One region of the Paenarthrobacter nitroguajacolicus genome, then DNA from elsewhere that is predicted to be linked to it. Evidence: predicted binding sites of a transcription regulator. Region 1 holds the regulator's gene; each other region holds the start of a gene.
The links. The regulator HrcA, encoded in region 1, represses chaperone genes, less so after heat shock. The targets are predictions, from matches to a motif close to TTNGCACTCGNNNNNNNCGAGTGCNAA.
Positions count from the first base shown of each region.

Region 2: groES (co-chaperone GroES) is a predicted target of HrcA. The motif match lies at 3,539-3,565, and genes of this name have one in related genera.
Region 3: KCX59_RS15490 (FmdB family zinc ribbon protein) is a predicted target of HrcA. The motif match lies at 1,731-1,757, and genes of this name have one in related genera.

Region 1 is NZ_CP073234.1:2,569,287-2,575,471, reverse strand. Features, by position in the region: gene hemW (radical SAM family heme chaperone HemW) at 1-1,228, shown strand, start outside; gene KCX59_RS12230 (DUF4870 domain-containing protein) at 1,261-1,674, opposite strand; gene KCX59_RS12225 (DUF3097 domain-containing protein) at 1,797-2,648, opposite strand; gene hrcA (heat-inducible transcriptional repressor HrcA) at 2,841-3,848, shown strand; gene dnaJ (molecular chaperone DnaJ) at 3,899-5,026, shown strand; gene KCX59_RS12210 (16S rRNA (uracil(1498)-N(3))-methyltransferase) at 5,029-5,802, shown strand; gene KCX59_RS12205 (GerMN domain-containing protein) at 5,833-6,185, opposite strand, start outside.
Region 2 is NZ_CP073234.1:3,286,523-3,292,707, reverse strand. Features, by position in the region: gene KCX59_RS15600 (GTP-binding protein) at 1-851, shown strand, start outside; gene ykgO (type B 50S ribosomal protein L36) at 881-1,003, shown strand; gene KCX59_RS15590 (shikimate 5-dehydrogenase) at 1,029-1,841, shown strand; gene KCX59_RS15585 (class I SAM-dependent methyltransferase) at 1,855-3,084, opposite strand; gene KCX59_RS15580 (hypothetical protein) at 3,152-3,514, shown strand; gene groES (co-chaperone GroES) at 3,706-4,002, shown strand; gene groL (chaperonin GroEL) at 4,087-5,700, shown strand; gene KCX59_RS15565 (response regulator transcription factor) at 5,874-6,185, shown strand, end outside.
Region 3 is NZ_CP073234.1:3,261,427-3,267,611, forward strand. Features, by position in the region: gene KCX59_RS15475 (GNAT family N-acetyltransferase) at 1-4, opposite strand, end outside; gene galU (UTP--glucose-1-phosphate uridylyltransferase GalU) at 16-951, opposite strand; gene KCX59_RS15485 (5-formyltetrahydrofolate cyclo-ligase) at 1,049-1,663, shown strand; gene KCX59_RS15490 (FmdB family zinc ribbon protein) at 1,818-2,087, shown strand; gene cpaB (Flp pilus assembly protein CpaB) at 2,153-2,950, shown strand; gene KCX59_RS15500 (ATP-binding protein) at 2,977-6,185, opposite strand, start outside.

The DNA of each region.
Region 1 (6,185 bases):
GCCCAGCGTCCTACCTCTGGGCGACCCTGCACCTGCGGATGGCATTTTGCCTCCGCAGGTGTTGGCCGGCGTCGAGCACCGTAATTTCGGGCTCTACGTCCATATCCCGTTTTGCGCCGTTCGCTGCGGCTACTGTGACTTCAATACCTATACGGCCACCGAGCTTGGCGGTGGGGCCTCGCAGGATGCCTACGCTACTACGGCGGTATCTGAGCTCGACTTCGCGGCGTTGGCCTTGGACGCTTCGGGTTTGCCTCGGCGTCCCCTCAGCACTGTTTTCTTTGGTGGTGGTACTCCCACGCTCCTCCCGGCGGAAGACCTGGCGCGGATCCTGCGCGCCGCCGTCGACCAGTGGGGCTTGGAGCCCGGGGCCGAGGTGACAACGGAGGCCAATCCCGATTCGGTAACGCCTGAATCCCTGAAGGTGCTGGCTGACGCCGGATTCACCCGGGTCTCGTTCGGCATGCAATCCGCAGTCCCACACGTTCTGAAAGTACTGGACCGCACCCATACGCCAAGCCGCGTGCCACTAGTGGTGCAGTGGGCACGTGAAGCCGGCCTTGCAGTGAGCCTGGACCTCATCTACGGCACGCCCGGGGAATCCATGGCGGACTGGCAGCTGTCACTCGAAACTGCACTCTCGTACCAGCCTGATCACATCAGCGCCTATGCATTGATCGTCGAAGACGGCACGAAACTTGCCGCCCAGATCCGTCGCGGCGAAGTCCCCGGAATCGATGACGACGACCACGCCGCTAAATACGAGCTGGCAGACAAAATGATCTCCCAGGCAGGTCTGAACTGGTACGAGGTCAGCAATTGGTCCCGAACGCCGGAACAGGCCTGCCGGCACAATCTTGCCTACTGGCGCGGGGATGACTGGTGGGGCATCGGCCCCGGAGCGCACTCCCACGTGGGCGGTGTCCGGTGGTGGAACGTCAAGCACCCCACTGCCTATGCGGGACGGTTGGCTGCAGGAAGCTCGCCGGCTGCCGGCCGGGAAACCCTTGACGCCGAAACCCGTGAGGTTGAGCGCATCATGCTTGAAGCGCGGCTCGGAACGGGGCTGTCCGTGGATGCCTTGGACGCGATCGGGCGCCATGCGATGGCCGGGCTGATTGCTGACGAGCTGGTGGACCCCGTCCAGGCGTTCAAGGGCCGGCTTGTCCTCACTCTGAAGGGGCGGCTGTTGGCCGACGCCGTAGTCCGCAGGATTCTTCCGGACTGACCGCAGTGCCCGCCCGAATTGGCAGGCGGGGGCTACTTAATCCAGCGCAGGTTGACCTTGTAACGGTGGGGTTGCCCGTGGTTTACGCGGATTCCCGCCGAGACGGAGAAGCACGTGAGGGCCACCCAGATGGCGGTGGCGATCACGGCAAAGATGTTGCCCACAACCGGCAGCAGCACCAGAATGTTGGCCAGCACTGCGGCGATGGTGGGAGGCAACGTGAAGTTCAGCGCCTCTTTGGATTCCTGCGCGGTGAACGGCCCGCGATCCCGGAAAATCAAGTAGATCAGAAGGGATGGCAGGCACCCCAGGATGCCGCCAAAGTGGGCCAAGGTAGCCCACTGCCTGTCTTCGCTGGCCGTCAACGGGAGTGCGTTGGCAGGCGCGCCATGGTACTGGGGCCGGCCTGCGGCGCTGCCCGGTTCTTCAGGAGCGTTATCTGCCACGGTGTCTTCCCTTTGCTGTAAAGATGCTGCGGTATTGCTGTCCCAGAATACCGGCCCCAAGGTACTTTCGGGGACCAACGCCCCGTTGACACGGTAGTTGCTGATAGCTCATGGACCGTGGCTCAGGGAACCGTCAGGAAATCGATGACTTCTTCAACGCGGCCCAGAAGAGATGCTTCAAGGTCGGCATAGGTGCGAACTGCCCCGAGTAGCCGCTGCCAGCCCAAGCCTATGTCCTCCGCGGTCTCGTGGGGCCAGCCGAAGGCCGTGAGGATTCCTGTCTTCCAATCGATCCCCCGGGGTACGGCAGGCCAAGCCTCGATGCCCAGGACCTTTGGCCGGATGGCCTGCCAGACGTCCACGTAGGGGTGGCCGACAATCAAAACGTTTCCTGCCGCTCCGGGTACCGTCATTGCCTCGGCTGCGATGCGCGACTCTTTGGACCCGGGGACAAGGTGGTCCACCAAGATGCCGAGTCGGCGACCCGGCCCGGGGTTGAAGGCAGCGATGGCCGACTTCAGGTCGTCTACGCCATGCAATGGCTCCACGACGATGCCTTCCACGCGGAGATCGTCACCCCAAACCTTCTCGACGAGCTCGGCGTCGTGTTTTCCTTCCACCCAGACGCGGCTCGCCTTGGCCACCTGGGCACGTTGGCCCTGTACCCTCACGGATCCGGAGGCTGTCCGGGTGGAAGGGGCGGCAGAGGCGGCAGGGCGGGCAGCAGGAGGCATCAGCCGGATTGCCTGCCCTTCCAGAAGGAACCCGAATCCCAACTGGAACGACTTGGTCTTTCCGCGCCTGTCTTCAAGGGAGACAACGTGCATTCCGCCTGATTTCTCAACACGGGTGACTTCGCCCACCCAGCCCGACTGCACGTCTTCGAGGACCATTCCCCGCTGTACGGCCACTTCCGGCAGCTGTTTTTTGCCAGGAGCGGACAGATCCTGCGGGCCCCAATTGTCGAAAGCCAAGGGATTCCTACCTTTTGTGCTGGTTTTTGGCGCGGGCCGAAGGCGGCCGCGCGAGGTTTCAATGCTAGCAACGGGGTGGCTCATACTAGACTTGTTAGCACTTGGGCATGTTGAGTGCTAAGTGTGGTGGTCCGATTGAGATCCCGCGTTGACCGGTCGTAGGGACCAAGGCAGTCGTCAGGAGGTGGAGCAATGAGTGAGCCGCGCAAGCTTGAGGTGCTGCGTGCCATCGTTGAGGATTACGTGCATTCCAGGGAGCCTGTTGGATCAAAGGCCCTCGTGGAACGGCACCATCTTGGCGTTTCCAGTGCCACCATCAGGAACGACATGGCTGTCTTGGAAGAGGAAGGCCTCATCGCGGCACCCCACACCAGCGCAGGCCGAATCCCAACAGACAAGGGCTACCGCTTATTCGTTGACCGAATTTCCCAGGTCAAGCCGCTTTCGGCCGCCGAGCGCAGGGCCATCCACTCGTTGCTTGAGGGCCCGGATGATGTTGATGACATCCTGGAGCGCACAGTGAGGCTTCTGTCGCAGCTGACCAACCAGGTGGCCGTGGTGCAGTATCCCCATTCCAATCGCGCGCTGGTCCGGCACGTGGAATTCGTCCTGTTGGCCCCAAAGCAGGTGCTTGTGGTCCTCATTGCGGATACGGGCAGCGTTGGGCAGAAGGTCATCGACGCCGGCTCTGACGTGAGCAACGAGGCGCTGATGCTCCTGAGGTCCCGCTTCCTCGGCAGCATCGCAGCCACCCAGATGGCTCTTTTGCCGCAGGTGCTGCCATCGGTAGTCGCCCTGTGCCCGCCGGAGCTCCGCAGCCTGGCGCAGACGTTGGCTCAGGGGCTGCAATCACTCAGTGACACCAGCCGCGAAGAGCGCATCCTGATGGCAGGAACGGCCAACCTGGCCCGCTCCAATGTGGATTTCCCATTGAGCATCGGTCCCGTGCTGGAGGCACTCGAGGAACAGGTTGTCATGCTTCGGTTGTTGTCTGACATGGGGGATGATCCCCGGGGCGTAACCGTGAGCATTGGACGCGAAAATCCGTACGACGGCTTGGCTGAGGCGTCCGTCGTGGCTACCGGCTATGGCTCCGGGGCCAAGGTGGGGATTCTCGGTCCGACACGCATGGACTACCCCACCACCATGGCAGCAGTACGCGCCGTGGCCCGTTACCTTTCCCGCATTCTCGGCGGCTGAAAACCGGTCCGAGGAAACATCCGCAGTACAACAAGGAAGAGATACCGACTTTGAGCAGCCACTATGACGTTTTGGGAGTCTCGCCGGAAGCCACCGGGGAAGAGATCAAAAAGGCGTACCGCAAGTTGGCGCGGAAACTGCACCCCGACGTAAACCCCGGTGAAGATGTCGCGGAACAGTTCAAGGCCGTGACCCACGCTTACGAAGTGTTGTCCGACCCCCAGAAGCGCCGGGTCTACGATGCCACCGGCAATGAGAACGGCACCGACAACGGTTTCGGTGGCGGCTACTCCGGCCAGGGTTTCGCGTTCCAGGACATCTTCGACACCTTCTTTGGGGGCGGTGGCGGCCACGGTGGACCAGCCTCGCGTGTCCGTCGCGGCCAGGACGCACTCATCAGCGTCCGCATCGACCTGAAGGACGCCGTGTTCGGCGTCAACAAGAAGCTTGAAGTGGACACTGCCGTGGTTTGCCCCACCTGTGACGGCAGCTGCTGCCGCCCGGGCACCCACCCGGAACGCTGCGACATTTGCGGTGGTAGCGGCCAGGTACAGCGGGCTGTCCGCTCCATTCTCGGTCAGGTCATGACCACCGCGCCTTGTGGTTCCTGCGAAGGCTTCGGCACGGTCATCAAGGACCCCTGCAACGAGTGCAACGGACAGGGCCGAATCCGCAGCCGCCGTTCCCTCACCATCAAGGTACCGGCAGGCGTCGCAACCGGGACGCGCATCCAGTTGTCCGGGCAGGGCGAAGCAGGTCCCGCAGGTGGTCCTGCCGGTGATCTCTATGTAGAAATTCGGGTCAACAACGATTCCATGTTCATGCGTGAAGGCGACGACCTTCATGCCACACTGAGCGTCCCCATGACGGCGGCGGCACTTGGCACCGAGCTGCAGCTGGACACCTTCGACGGCGCACAGGATATCGACGTGAAGGCAGGCACGCAGTCGGGCGAAATCATTACCCTCCGCGGCATGGGCGTCACGCACCTCCGTGGTTACGGACGAGGCGACCTCAAGGTTCACCTGCACGTAGAGACGCCAAGCAAGCTCGACCCAGCCCAGGAAGAACTCTTGCAGCAGCTCGCCAAGCTGCGCAATGAGCAGTTCACCGAAGGAAAGCTTGTGGCAAGCGGGGGCATGTTCGCGAAGCTGCGGGACAAGCTCGGTAACCTGTAGCGGTGAGCAACCCCGTTTTCTTCACAGCCGCGGGCAGCCTCGGCCAGGTGATCCCCGGTTCCACATTCGTGCTCGAGGGTCCCGAGGCCCGGCATGCTGTAACGGTCAAACGCCTGGCCGCGGGCGAGCCCGTTGATATAGCGGATGGTTCAGGTGCGCGGCTGATAGGCACGGTGGTGGACGCCGGATCCAGCAGTTTGACCGTGAAGGCGTCTGAGGTGCTTTTCGAGGAGCAGCCGGGAGTCCGGTTGGTGCTGGTTCAGGCCCTGGCTAAAGGTGACCGCGATGAACTTGCCATCGAGACGGCCACGGAACTAGGAATTGATGCTGTCATTCCATGGCAGTCTGAGCGCGCAATCGTGCGTTGGAAGGGCGAAAGGGCTGCCAAAGCCCACGCGAAGTGGCAGTCGGTGGTCACTGCGGCCGCCAAGCAGGCGCGGCGAGCCTGGATTCCTGAGGTCCGGTCCATCGTGGATACCGCCAATTTGGCGAAGGCGGTCGAGGCCGCTGACTTGGCCATCATCCTGCATGAAGACGCCAAGAATCCCTTGCGGACTGTCCTCGAAGAGTCGGCTGCGTTGCTCAGTGACGCTGCGGGGTCACCGCGGGAGGTTCTTTTGATCGTTGGACCGGAGGGCGGAATCTCACCGCGTGAAGTAACACGGCTCAGCGACGCAGGCGCCGTAACGGCCCTGTTGGGTCATCATGTCTTGCGGTCGTCGACGGCGGGACCCGCCGCCGTCGTTCTTGCCAGTGACGTTCTGGGCCGCTGGTAAGCAGCCTCGCAGGCTATCCAGCCCCGCACGCTATCCGACGTTGAACAGGCGGGTATCGGTGCTCGTTTCGATGGTGGCGCCGGCTTCATCGACTTGTGAAACCCGCAACTCATACTTTCCGGTCTTCAACGTGGCGCTGAAGGTAAATAGTCCGTACTGACCTGGTTCACCGGTCGCCTTGGTTTGACCGGTGAGCAGGCCGGTCTTTTCGCCCTTGCCGTTCTCTTGGAGGATCTGCCAGCTGACGGGCCTGGAGCTGTCGGTGCTGCGGCCGTTGAACTTGACGACGCCTGCCGGCAAGGACGTTTCTTCCTGCGGATCGATAATCCAGAGCGGCGCGACCAGGGAGGCATTCCGTTCCATGGGTTGGCCGAGCTGTACCT
Region 2 (6,185 bases), 720 kb from region 1:
TTGCCGGGCTTCGGCGTGGATTGAGCCGCACGGCGGTGATCGACAACGCCGTGCTGGCCTTGGACCCCGTAGACCTGGACGACCATATCTGGGATCGTCACACGTTGTTTGAATCAGGATTCACGTCCATGCCCACTGATGATCGCACCAGTGGGGAATTTCTGATCGGCGAGTTCGGGCAGGTGGACACCGTGATGGTGCACCCCGGACTGGGGGCCGTGCTGACCGGCGAGCCACGCGAGGGCTCCGCCCAGTGGCTGCTGGGTGTCGAATTACTCGGCCAGTTGGCGTCCCATGCCGGAGTTGTTGGCGCGGCTGACGACTACCGCCCGGGATGCTTCGACGACGCCGAAGCGGCGGCCCGTAACCGGCCCGGCGTCGTGCGTGTGCCCGTCAGCGAAGCCAAAGGTTCCTTCCGGACGGTGCTCCGGAAAGCGGGTCGACCACTGCATCCTGGGCGCTTCCGTGATGCGCTGCCACAGCTGGCGGCCGGCACGCACTGGCTGCGTGGCCGCCTCTGGATCGCGTCGGCGCCTAAAACGCGGATCGCCGTCCAGGGAATCGGGCCGCGTGTGTGGCTGGAAAGCACCGGAAAGTGGCTTGCTGACACTGTTGAATCAGCGCCTGGCCTCGCGCGCCCGGGGAAGGCAGGTGCCGACGTCGACTCCCTCCTTGACTGGCACCCCAGCCATGGCGACCGCGGAACTGTGCTGGCCATCACCGGAAGGTCGGAGGACATTGATCCCCAGGAAATCAGCGATCTGCTGGACGGCTGCCAACTGACGGAGGCGGAGATGGAGCAGGATTTCGGCGTCTGGGACGACCCCCTGGAACTCAGCGACGCCCTCTAAACCGAACACCCACACAAAGGAGAAACACTATGAAAGTCAGGAATTCGCTGCGTGCCCTCAAGAAGATCCCCGGCGCCCAGATCGTGCGCAGGCGGGGACGCACCTTCGTCATCAACAAGAACAACCCGCGGATGAAGGCGCGGCAGGGCTAGCTTCACGGCGTTGTTTAATAGGGGAATGCCAATCCTGAACAAAGACATGTCCCTGTGCATTTCGCTTGCGGCCCGGCCCAGCAATATCGGGACCAGGTTCCACAACTATCTGTACGATCTGCTCGGCCTGAACTTTGTCTACAAGGCATTCGCCCCCGCGGACATCACCCTTGCGGTGGCGGGCATCCGCGGCCTCCCGATCCGGGGCGCCGCGGTGTCCATGCCGTACAAGGAAGCTGTCATCCCGCTGGTTGACGTCATGGATCCGTCAGCCAAAGCCATTGATTCGGTGAATACCATCGTCAATAACCACGGTGTCCTCACCGCCTACAACACGGACTACATCGCGATCGCCCGGCTCCTGAAGGACCACCAGGTTCCCAGCAGCCACACGGTGCTGCTCCGCGGTGCCGGCGGCATGGCCAAGGCCGTAGCCGCAGCCCTTCGGGACGCCGGGTTCACCGCCGTGACCATCGTGGCACGCAATGAGGGCGCCGGTCGTGCGCTCGCAGACCTCTACGGCTTCGGATGGCAGGACGACGTCAACGGCTCAACCGCGGACCTCATCATCAACGTCACTCCGTTGGGAATGGCAGGTGCGGATGAAACCGCCCAGTCCTTCGATGACGCCACTATTTCCGCTGCCCAGGTGGTGTTCGACGTCGTGGCATTGCCGTCGGAGACGCCGCTCATCACCGCTGCCCGGCGAGCTGACAAGAAGGTGATCACGGGCGCCGAAGTCATCGCTATCCAAGCCGAGGAGCAGTTTGTCCTGTACACGGGCGTGCGTCCGAGCGCCGAGCAGGTGCGTGAAGCTTCGGAGTTCTCCCGCCGCTAGCTCTTGTGACACATCAGGCCGTCACTGGCTCCACGACAACAGCCACTCTTTCCTCGCCGATCCGGGTGAGGACCAAGGTGGCTGTTTTCGCATCCTTGCCCTTGATGGGTTTGGCGGGAAGTAGTTGCTTCCGCAGCTCTTCCGGGGTCACTGCCGTGCCGCGCTTCTTGATATCCAGCACCGTGACGCCGTTGTTCTTCACCCATGCCTTGAGCGCCTTGACGTTGTAGGGCATCACTTCAAGCACTTTGTAGGCACGGGCGAACGGGGTGTCATGCAGCTCGGGGGCGCAGATGTAGGCGATGTGCTCGTCCACCAGATGCCCACTGAGGCGTTCTGCGACGTCGGCCACCAGCCCTGCCCGGATCACCGCCCCATCGGGTTCGTAGAGGAAGCCCTCGACAGGTCCGACGGCGGCTACCGGGCCGCCGTCGAAATCCGCACCGCTGGTGATTTCAGCGGCGCCTTGGCTGCCGATAACCAGCGCTGCGCGACGCACGCCGGGGCGGGCCACTGCGTTGAACCATAAGGTCACTTCGGTAACATCGCCGCCCACTGAGACCCATTGGGCCTCGCAGCCTGACGGCACGGAATCATGGGGGATGCCGGGACCCATTTTGACGCCGATTGCTCGACCGGTGGCTGCCAGGCGTTCAACGAAGGATAACGGGGGAGAGAACGCTTCAGGGTCCCAGATCCGCTTGGTTCCGGAGGTGGACGTGGTTCGCCGGGCAGGATCCAGCCACACACCGTCGATCCCGTCAAGTTCCACGGACGTGGCATCCGAGTGCACCACAGTGGCGTGCGGGAATGGCATGAGGTTGATCGTGGCGCAGGCGGCAGTGGTTTCATCCATCTCAACGGCGGTCACCGAAATGTCCATGGAAGCCATCGCCATGGAATCGGCACCAAGGCCGCAGCCGAGGTCGGCAACGTGCGGGATGCCCGCCTTCGCGAAACGCTCGGCGTGCCGGGCCGCGACGTTCAAGCGCGTTGCCTGCTCCAGTCCCGCTTGAGTGAAAAGCATCTGCCGGGCGAACTCGCCGAACTTGGCCTCGGCACGTGTCCGCAGGCGGGATTGCGTGAGGACCGCGGCCACGAGTTCGGGGGAGTGGCCCGCTTTCCGGAGCTCGGCATTGACGCTGAAAGAGTCGGCTTCCCGGTAGGGCCCCAAGGAGGCAAGAAGTTCCCATCCTTCAGTTGTCAGCAAGGGCGCGATCTGTTCCTGCGGTGCGTGAGGCATGGGATCAAGCCTAACGGCGCGGTGCTTGACAACGTGACCGCCGAATCAGCCCGATAGGGTTGTTTTCATGGAAGACAACGCAGCCCCGCATCACTCCACCATGACAAAGTTCGCTCGTCCGGCCCTGATAGCGGGGGCAGTGATCGCGGTGGTTTGCGTCGGCCTGCTCATCATTATCTTCGCGCTGGATTCCTTCAATGCCGCCACCTACTCTGTCGCCGGCAAGAGCGTTAACGACGCCACCGAAGAAGCGCGGGGCATCCGCGAACTCTACAGCGGCGCCAGAACCGGTGGAATCATCACCTTGGTGATCTCCGGTGTCGTAGCTCTTGCCGCTGCCGTAGTGCTGTATCTGAACCGCGGCAACGCTCCGCTGGACGAGGACGACGACGGCGAAGACTACGACCTGGACGACCTCACCGGCCGGTGACGGAGGTTCACTCATGACGAAATTCTGGCACTCGCCTTGACCGAGTGCTAACGCTTACATAGAGTCTTGTTAGCACTCTCCCCCGGAGGGTGCTAATCACGCCAAGCGTCTTCCGGCACCGCGACGACGGTTGTACGCTCCGGCACCCTAGTTCTTAGTCCATGAATCAGCTCATGAAAAGGAGAGTCCGAGTGTCGGTCTCGATTAAGCCTCTTGAGGATCGTATTGTTGTTCGCCCGCTCGAAGCAGAGCAGACCACGGCTTCCGGCCTGGTAATTCCGGACTCCGCACAGGAGAAGCCGCAGGAAGGCGAAGTTGTTGCAATCGGCCCCGGCCGCTTCGATGACAACGGCAACCGCGTACCGGTTGACGTAGCTGTTGGCGACGTCGTCATCTACTCCAAGTACGGTGGAACCGAAGTCAAGACCGGCGGCAACGAGTACCTCGTTCTGTCCGCCCGCGACGTCCTTGCGATCGTCGTAAAGTAACTTCCTGGAGCCCCGCACCGCCGCCGCGTTGGAATCATTCCGACCGTCAGCGGTGCGGGTTTTCTGTCTTGAAAGGACACAACCATGGCAAAGCAGCTTGCTTTTAACGATGCTGCCCGCCGGTCTCTTGAGGCCGGTATCGACAAGCTCGCCAACACTGTCAAGGTGACGCTTGGCCCGCGCGGCCGCAACGTCGTGCTGGACAAGAAGTGGGGCGCTCCCACGATCACCAACGACGGTGTGACCATCGCCCGCGAAGTTGAGCTTGACGACCCCTACGAGAACCTTGGCGCACAGCTGGCCAAGGAAGTAGCAACCAAGACCAACGATGTCGCCGGCGACGGCACCACCACGGCCACCGTGCTGGCACAGGCCCTGGTCAAGGAGGGCCTCCGCAACGTTGCTGCCGGCGCCGCTCCTGGCGAGATCAAGCGCGGCATCGAGGTTTCCGTCGAAGCCATCGCAGCCCGCCTCCTGGAGAACGCCCGCGAAGTCGAAGGCACCCAGGTTGCCAGCGTCGCAGCCATCTCCGCGCAGAGCGACGAGGTTGGCGAACTGCTGGCCGAGGCGTTCGGCAAGGTTGGCAAGGATGGTGTCATCACCATTGAAGAATCCTCCACCACCCAGACCGAACTGGTGCTCACCGAGGGCATGCAGTTCGACAAGGGCTACCTTTCCCCGTACTTCGTCACCGACGCAGAGCGCCAGGAAGCAGTTCTTGAAGACGCCCTCATCCTGATCAACCAGGGCAAGATCTCCTCGCTGCAGGACTTCCTGCCGCTGCTGGAAAAGGCCCTGCAGGCCAACAAGCCGCTCTTCATCATTGCTGAAGACATCGAAGGCGAAGCCCTCTCCACGCTGATCGTCAACCGTATCCGCGGCACGCTCAACGTTGTTGCCGTCAAGGCTCCGGGCTTCGGCGACCGCCGCAAGGCCATGCTCCAGGACATCGCGACGCTCACGGGCGCCCAGGTTGTTTCCCCGGACCTCGGCCTGACCCTGGACAGCGTTGGCCTCGAGGTACTTGGTACCGCTCGCCGTATCACGGTGACAAAGGACAACACCACCATCGTTGACGGCGCCGGCACGGCCCAGGACGTTGCCGACCGCGTGGCGCAGCTGCGTGCTGAGCTTACCCGGACGGACTCCGACTGGGACAAGGAAAAGCTGCAGGAACGCCTGGCCAAGCTGGCCGGCGGCATCGGCGTGATCAAGGTTGGCGCAGCCACCGAGGTTGAGCTGAAAGAAAAGAAGCACCGCATCGAGGACGCTGTTTCCTCCACGCGTGCAGCCCTCGAAGAAGGCATTGTTTCCGGTGGCGGTTCCGCTCTCATCCACGCCCTCAAGGCGCTGGACGAGTCCCCGGCCGTCAAGGCCCTGGAGGGTGACGCGGCAGCTGCTGTGGGCATCGTCCGCCGCGCCTTGGTTCAGCCTTTGCGCTGGATCGCCCAGAACGCCGGCTTCGATGGCTTCGTGGTTGTTGCCAAGGTTTCCGAGCTGGAAGCCAACCACGGCTTCAACGCCAAGTCGGGCGAGTACGAGGACCTGATCGCCGCTGGCGTGATCGACCCCGTCAAGGTCACCCGTTCGGCTCTCCGCAACGCCGCTTCCATCGCTGCCCTGGTTCTCACCACCGAGACCCTGGTTGCCGAGAAGCCGGCTGAGGAAGAAGACGCACACGCAGGCCACCAGCACTAAGAGCCTGTTATACAGAAGCCCCGGTCGCCTTGACCGGGGCTTCTGTTGTTTCCGGGGTGGTGTCGTGGCCTGTGTCGCTCAGCTATTGTGAGCGCACGACGGCGGCGGTAACCTGACGCTAATACGGCGGCTTGGGTGCGTCAACGGGGCGCATCGACGCCGACGGGTGAGCCATGACGATGCCTGCCACAGCTTTGGACCTGGGACGCTCGGCATTCTCCGAGCACCGCTGGAGCGATGCCTTCGAATGCCTCGCACGCGCCGACACCGCAGGGGGACTGCCTCCTCAAGATATCGAGTTGGTGGCCTCCGTAGCGATGCTGTTGGGCAAAGACGCCGAGGGCGTGGCCTACCTGACCCGGGCGCACGACGAATTCATCACGCTGGGCGACACGGATAGTGCCGCACGCTGCGCAGCGTGGCTGGTGCTGTACTTGATGGATCTCGGTGAGCCCGCCCGCAGCAGCGGCTGGATGTCCCGGGCC
Region 3 (6,185 bases), 690 kb from region 1:
ACATCATGAGTTTGTTTATTTGGGAAGAGCGGCTGTGAAGTTGGGCAGCCACTCGCGAAGCTCAGGACCGAGGTCTTCACGCTCGCAGGCAAGCTCGATGCAGGCCTTGAGGTAGCTGAGCTTGTCACCGGTATCGTAGCGACGGCCGCGGAAGACAACGCCGTAGACGCCATAGCCTTCGCCCTCGCCGGCAGCGAGAACCTCGAGGGCGTCTGTCAGCTGGATCTCTCCACCGCGTCCGGGTGCAGTCTTCTCCAGGACGTCGAACACGGCCGGGTGCAGGACGTAGCGCCCGATCACAGCAAGGTTGGACGGGGCCTCTTCCGGAGAAGGCTTCTCGACGAGCTGCTTGATGCGCACGTAGCCGTCCTCGCCATTGTCCTCAACATCAGCGCAACCATAAGCACTGATCTTGGACGGCTCCACCTCAATAAGGGCAACCACGGAACCGCCGGTCTTCTGCTGGACAGCGATCATTTCGCTTAGCAGGTCCTCGCGGGCATCGATCAGGTCATCGCCCAGCAGAACGGCGAAGGGCTCGTAGCCAACATGCTGCTTTGCACGAAGGACTGCGTGGCCCAGGCCGTTCGGGTCACCCTGGCGGACGTAATGAATGTCGCCGAGGTTGGTGGCGGATTGGATGGCCTCAAGCTTGGCGGTGTCGCCCTTTTCAGCCAAGGTGGCTTCCAGAGCGGGCACGCGGTCAAAATGGTCTTCCAGCGCGCGCTTGCTGCGCCCCGTGATCATCAGGACGTCGTGCAGGCCCACCTTGACTGCTTCTTCGACCACATACTGGATGGCGGGCTTGTCCACCACGGGCAGCATTTCCTTCGGCATCGCCTTGGTGGCGGGAAGGAACCGGGTGCCAAGGCCCGCTGCGGGGATGACGGCCTTACGGACAGCGTTGTTTTCTAGAGTCACCGGACTAATGTAACGGAAGGAACACATCATAGGCTAAACCCCTCGCCGCGGCGGGACGCACATTTCGTCTTGGTAGCGGACAGCCCCTGCTCTTCAGCGAGCGGGGAGAACCTCAGATTGGACACATATGGCATCCAAGGAAGACATCCGCAGCAGTCGGCGGCTGCACCGGCGGACACTCACTCCGGAGCACATAGCAACTGCTGGCGAGTCGCTTGCGCGGCATGGGACAGCCTGGGCAGCGGAGCTCTCCCCCGGCGGCGCAGCCACCTTTGCTGTGTACCTTGGCGTCGCCTTCGAGCCGCCCACTATCCCCCTCATCGAGTCCCTGCACGAGGCCGGGCATCAAGTGCTGCTGCCTGTTTGCGAGCCTGGCCGGCTACTGAGTTGGGTGTATTGGACGCCTTCCACGGCCTTTGTCAGGTCCGCCTATGCGCCCATAGACGAACCGGAGGGTGAACGCTTGGAAAGCACCGTGATTGCCAAAGCTGCCGGGATCTTCATGCCCGCCACAGCCGTGGATCGGGACGGAAACCGCATTGGCCAAGGCGGTGGCTACTACGACCGGCTTCTCCAAGGCCTCGATGCTGCCGGCCAGCGGCCGCCCACCATCGCAGTGGTGTACGACGACGATTTGTTGCCTTCAGGCTCGATTCCCGCCGAGGCATTTGATCGCCCGGTACGCCAGGTGCTGACCCCGTCGGGTGTCGTCCAACTCCACGACGGACCGGAGCCCGGCTGACAGCCTTGTCCCGGCAAGTGCGGTCCGGCACATCCGCTGGTACACCAGACAGGGACCAATGATAGAATTAGCACTCAGGCCCTGCGACTGCTAAGGCGGACATTCTCCGCCGGTGTTGCACAGGACCTGAACTTTGTCCTGAAGGAGGAACTCAGTGCCCACATACGCATACGCCTGCAAAGACTGTGACCATGCCTTTGACATCGTCCAGTCCTTTTCTGACAGCTCCTTGACGGAGTGCCCCGAATGCAAGGGCGCGCTTCGCAAGAAGTTCAACAGCGTTGGCGTCGTTTTCAAGGGCTCCGGGTTCTACCGGACTGATTCCCGCGATGCCAAGGGCAGCACGGTTTCGGCCGCACCAGCTTCACCCGCCGCTCCGGCGGCCCCGGCAGCAGCACCCGCAACTGCAGCCGCAGCCAGCTAAAAGGTTTTCCACATAAGGCACCGGACCGCTGTTTGCGGCCCGGTGCGACTGGCTAACGTGGCGGGATGTCATCTTCCTCCCGCAGAGCCCTCATTGCCCGCGCCGAGCGGTCAGCAGCAGCCGCCGGTGACTGGCCGCCGCTGAACCGCTCTCCTGCCCGACCATCCCGTTCCCGAGCCGGAGACACCTCGCGGTTCAGCCGCCGTCCAAGAGGTCATGTCGGTCAGCGGGGCGGATTTGGATCATGGATTTCACGCAACCGCCGCTTGGCCGTTGCGCTCCTGCTGTGCGTGGCTGCCGGCATCGCCGTCCAGCAACTCACTCCTGCGTCTGAGCAGCGCGTGAGCATCGTGGTAGCAGCCCGCGACCTGCCGACAGGTAGCAGCCTCACAGAATCTGATTTCACCAGCGTTGGAGTGCCGCCCGATCTCGCGATTACCGGATCGGTGCATAGTATCGGCACCCTTGTTGGCCGTCAGCTTGCTTCCCCCCTCCGCAGGGGGCAGATACCTACGGAGGCCAGCCTGCTGGGCCCGGGACTCCTGACGGGCGCACCCGTGGGCTCGGCAGCGGTCCCACTCAGGATGGCTGATCCCTCATCCATCCAGCTTCTCTCCCCCGGCCAGCTGGTTACAGTGGTCCTTACCGCGGCGGGCTCCTATGACGAGGCCCGGCAAAGCCAGGTTCTTGCGGGCCCGGTGCCCGTTCTATGGACATCAGCCCAAGGCGGCAAGCCCGGCGAATGGCTGGGGACAAGTGATACCGACGGCTTGGTAGTGGTGGCCGCCGATCCCCAACAAGCAGAAAAGCTTGCCGGCGCATCAACGCAAGGCAAGCTCTTCTTTGTTTTAGTCAGCCCATAGTGCGTGGGTCTGCTGCCGGATGGAGCTCATCCCCAATGCGGGGGCTTCTGTTCCTTCAGCCACTGTTCATGGTCGTAGCCGGAGTCGTCGCCCCATCGCCGGGGATCATCCTCTGCGGCCTTCGTAGGAAGAATTCCGTTGGAGGCTGTCTTAGCTGCCGTGGCCTTGGCATCCGCGGCTTCTTCAGTGGCATCGTTGACCGGCTCGCCGGAGTCCTGCGCGGCGCGGTCTTCTGTGCCTGTTTCCTGATCCATCAGTGGTGCTTCTTTCCCATTCTCCGCGTAGCCTTTGGTCGCGGCGACGCCATGTTCTTCACGGGCAACGGCCTGAGCTTCGCCGTCTGCATGGACGGCGGAGCCCTGGTCCACCCTCTGGTCTTCATTGCCCGGATTCAATTGTTCACCATCCGAATGCAGGAAGCCATGGTGGGCAGAAGCGGACTGGGCGATGTGGTTCTCAAGCCCCAGGTACGAACCGATCCGGTCAGCGCAGGAGGACGGATCCGTGAACACTTCGATCGTCCAAAGCGACATGTAGCGCCAGCCCATACGCTCAAGCAACTGCGGCCGCAACCGGCTCCGTTCACGGACGCTCATCCGCCGGTACCGTTCAGTGCCATCCGATTCGATGGCGACAGGGGTGGGGATTTCCGCACCCTCGCGGCCAATGGTGTGGACGGGGTCCGCGGCCGCCGCGATATCCAGCACACCATCGTAAAGATGCCAGACCCGGGCTCCACGTGCACGCAGGCGTTCGCCAAGATCGGCCACCAACGGATCCTCACCCAGCGCCTGCTCACTAGCTACAGCGCGGGAGGCAGGTGTTCCAAGGTTACTGTTACCGGAGAGTTCCCGGTCCAGCAGTTCATAGAAATCCACTGCACCATGGGCCAGGCGATCAAGGTCGAGATCCTCAGGCCGGAAGCACGTGAGGACGTGCATGGAGCGTCGAGCGCGCGTCATCGCCAAGGCAAAACGGTTTCGCCCACCTTCGGTGGACAACGGGCCGAAGGAATGGAGCGCACGGCCGTGCGGAGTGCGGCCATAGCCCAGCGAGAAGATCACGTGGTCACGCACCAGCCCCTGGGCGCGCTCAAGGTCCACCACCCGGAAGGACTCGGGGCCCGCTCCGAAGAAGCTGGACAAAAGAGTGTGGTTAGGCAATTGGAGCCTGATGGCCTCGCCGATCCTGGCAGCATGGCGCAGGCTTGCGGTCACCACTGCCAAGGAAGTACGGGGCCGGAGCCTGGCGTGTTCGAAGACAAGGTCCACCACGCGGTTCACTTCTGCAGTGACAGACTCAACGCCCTCATGGTCCGCTCCGGGCAGCCCGGTGCCGTCGGGTATGTACTCCACGTGAATCGATCGATCCAGGCCAGTGACCGAATTGCCGTCCGGCAGGCGTCGCAGACCGCCGTCGTAGTAGTTCTTGCTCAACTGGAGGATCAAGTCCTCGTCCACCGCGCGATAGACCCAGTTCAATTGCCAGGTGGGCAGGACCCGGGCCAAAGCCTTGAATGCACTGTCCACGTTTTCATGGCTGGCAACCCCGGCAACCGGAGGTTCCACGGCCACGCTGAAAGTACGCGCATTGGCGATTTTTGCATCACCGAAGGCAACTACCTGTCGTGCTCGGGCGATCGCGGGAAGAACCGCCTGCAGAGAGGTGGATTCGGCGTCGATGACCACCACGGCGTCGAACTTTTGCTCGGCCGGGAGAACGCCTGTGAGCAAATAAGGGCTGACGGACCACACAGGAACCAACAGAGGCACAAGATCCGGTGCTTGGGCGCTCAAGGCGGGCAACGTCACACGGCCGTCCTTCAACAAGGCACGGAGCAACTCCGCCTGCCTCGGGTGCTCAAGAAGGCCCTGACGCCACTTCTGGGCCAGCTGCCAACGAAGGCGGGCGGCGCCACTGGCAATGTGTGCTTGGTCGGCCAGGCGATATTCAGCTTCCAGGCGCCGCAGCGAATCACCGTCGGACATGGCGAGGTAGTCATCACCACTGATCATGGCTTCCAAAGCGGACTGCCACCAGGCAAGGTCCAGCTCGGCCGCTACGGACGACGCCGGGACTTCCCGGGCAGCAAGGTCGGCAAGCAGTTCGCCGAGCCCGTGCTCCCGCATTTCCTCGATGAGGAGTGTTCGCTCAGGAAGGGTCTCCAATGTGGCCGTGTCCGCGACGAGACGCTCGAGGCGTTCCATCAGTTGCAGATACGGCGTCTCCTGCAACGAACCGCCATCGGACGTGTGCTTGAGCGAATCACCAAGACGGCGCAGCTCGGCGTCGAGTTCGCGGTAGAGGGCCCCGAGATCGGCAAGGCCGGATGGCACCGCCGGGTGTCGCTGGGTTGTGGCATAGCCTGCCCACAGGGCGCGCTGCTCCTGGACAAGGACCAGGGAGCTGTGGAGGTCCGCGATGTGGACACCGGGGCGTACGTACTCCTTGGCGACCCGGCGCAGGCGTGAACGCTGCATGGAAGGCATCTCAAGATTGCGCTCACGGCGCCAAGCGGAACTGGCAGTGGCTGAGATGAGGTCATGCACCGGCCGGTCGAAGATGTCCGGAGTGAACTTATCCAAGCTCTCGCGGACGGCGATCAGCAGTTCAAGCTGCGCACCCCACTCGGTAAAGGTTTCGCCCAGGCGAATCTCGGCGTGATCGGAAACCTGCTTCATGCGATCCCGCAGGACGGGGAGCTTCTCCTCGGCCAAGCGTGCCAGCTGCTGGGCTTCCTCGGTCTCCTTACGGGTGACCAAACGGGCGCCATACCAAGGGCTGGAAGTGGAGGCCCGGCTGAAGCTACCAAGTTCGGCAGCGCGACGAAGGCGCCCCGCGAGCTCTTCACGGTCCTTGATATTGTCCAGGACGCTTCGCTTCAAGCGCACAGTAGTGGAGGGTGCCGGATGGATGGACGTCAGCTCGGCGAGTGATTGCATCGCTTGATAGGGCGAGCACCCCCAGCGCTCACGGACGTTGTGCAGCGAGGCAACATGATCCATCAAGGCATGACGGTGGCCTGTCAGTGTCTGGTGAAGGTTGCCAAGCTGTGGTTCAAGCGCTTTCTCATTGCGCATGATGGCCCTGACCAGCTGACCCTTGAGTTGCTGCGGCGTGGTCCCGTTACCAGGCCTGAAGAGCACCGATTCGAGGCCCAGCGATTCAAGGTGGGCGGAAAGACCCGCGAGGCTGGCTTGCCTGTCTCCTACCACCAACACGGACTTGCCTTCGC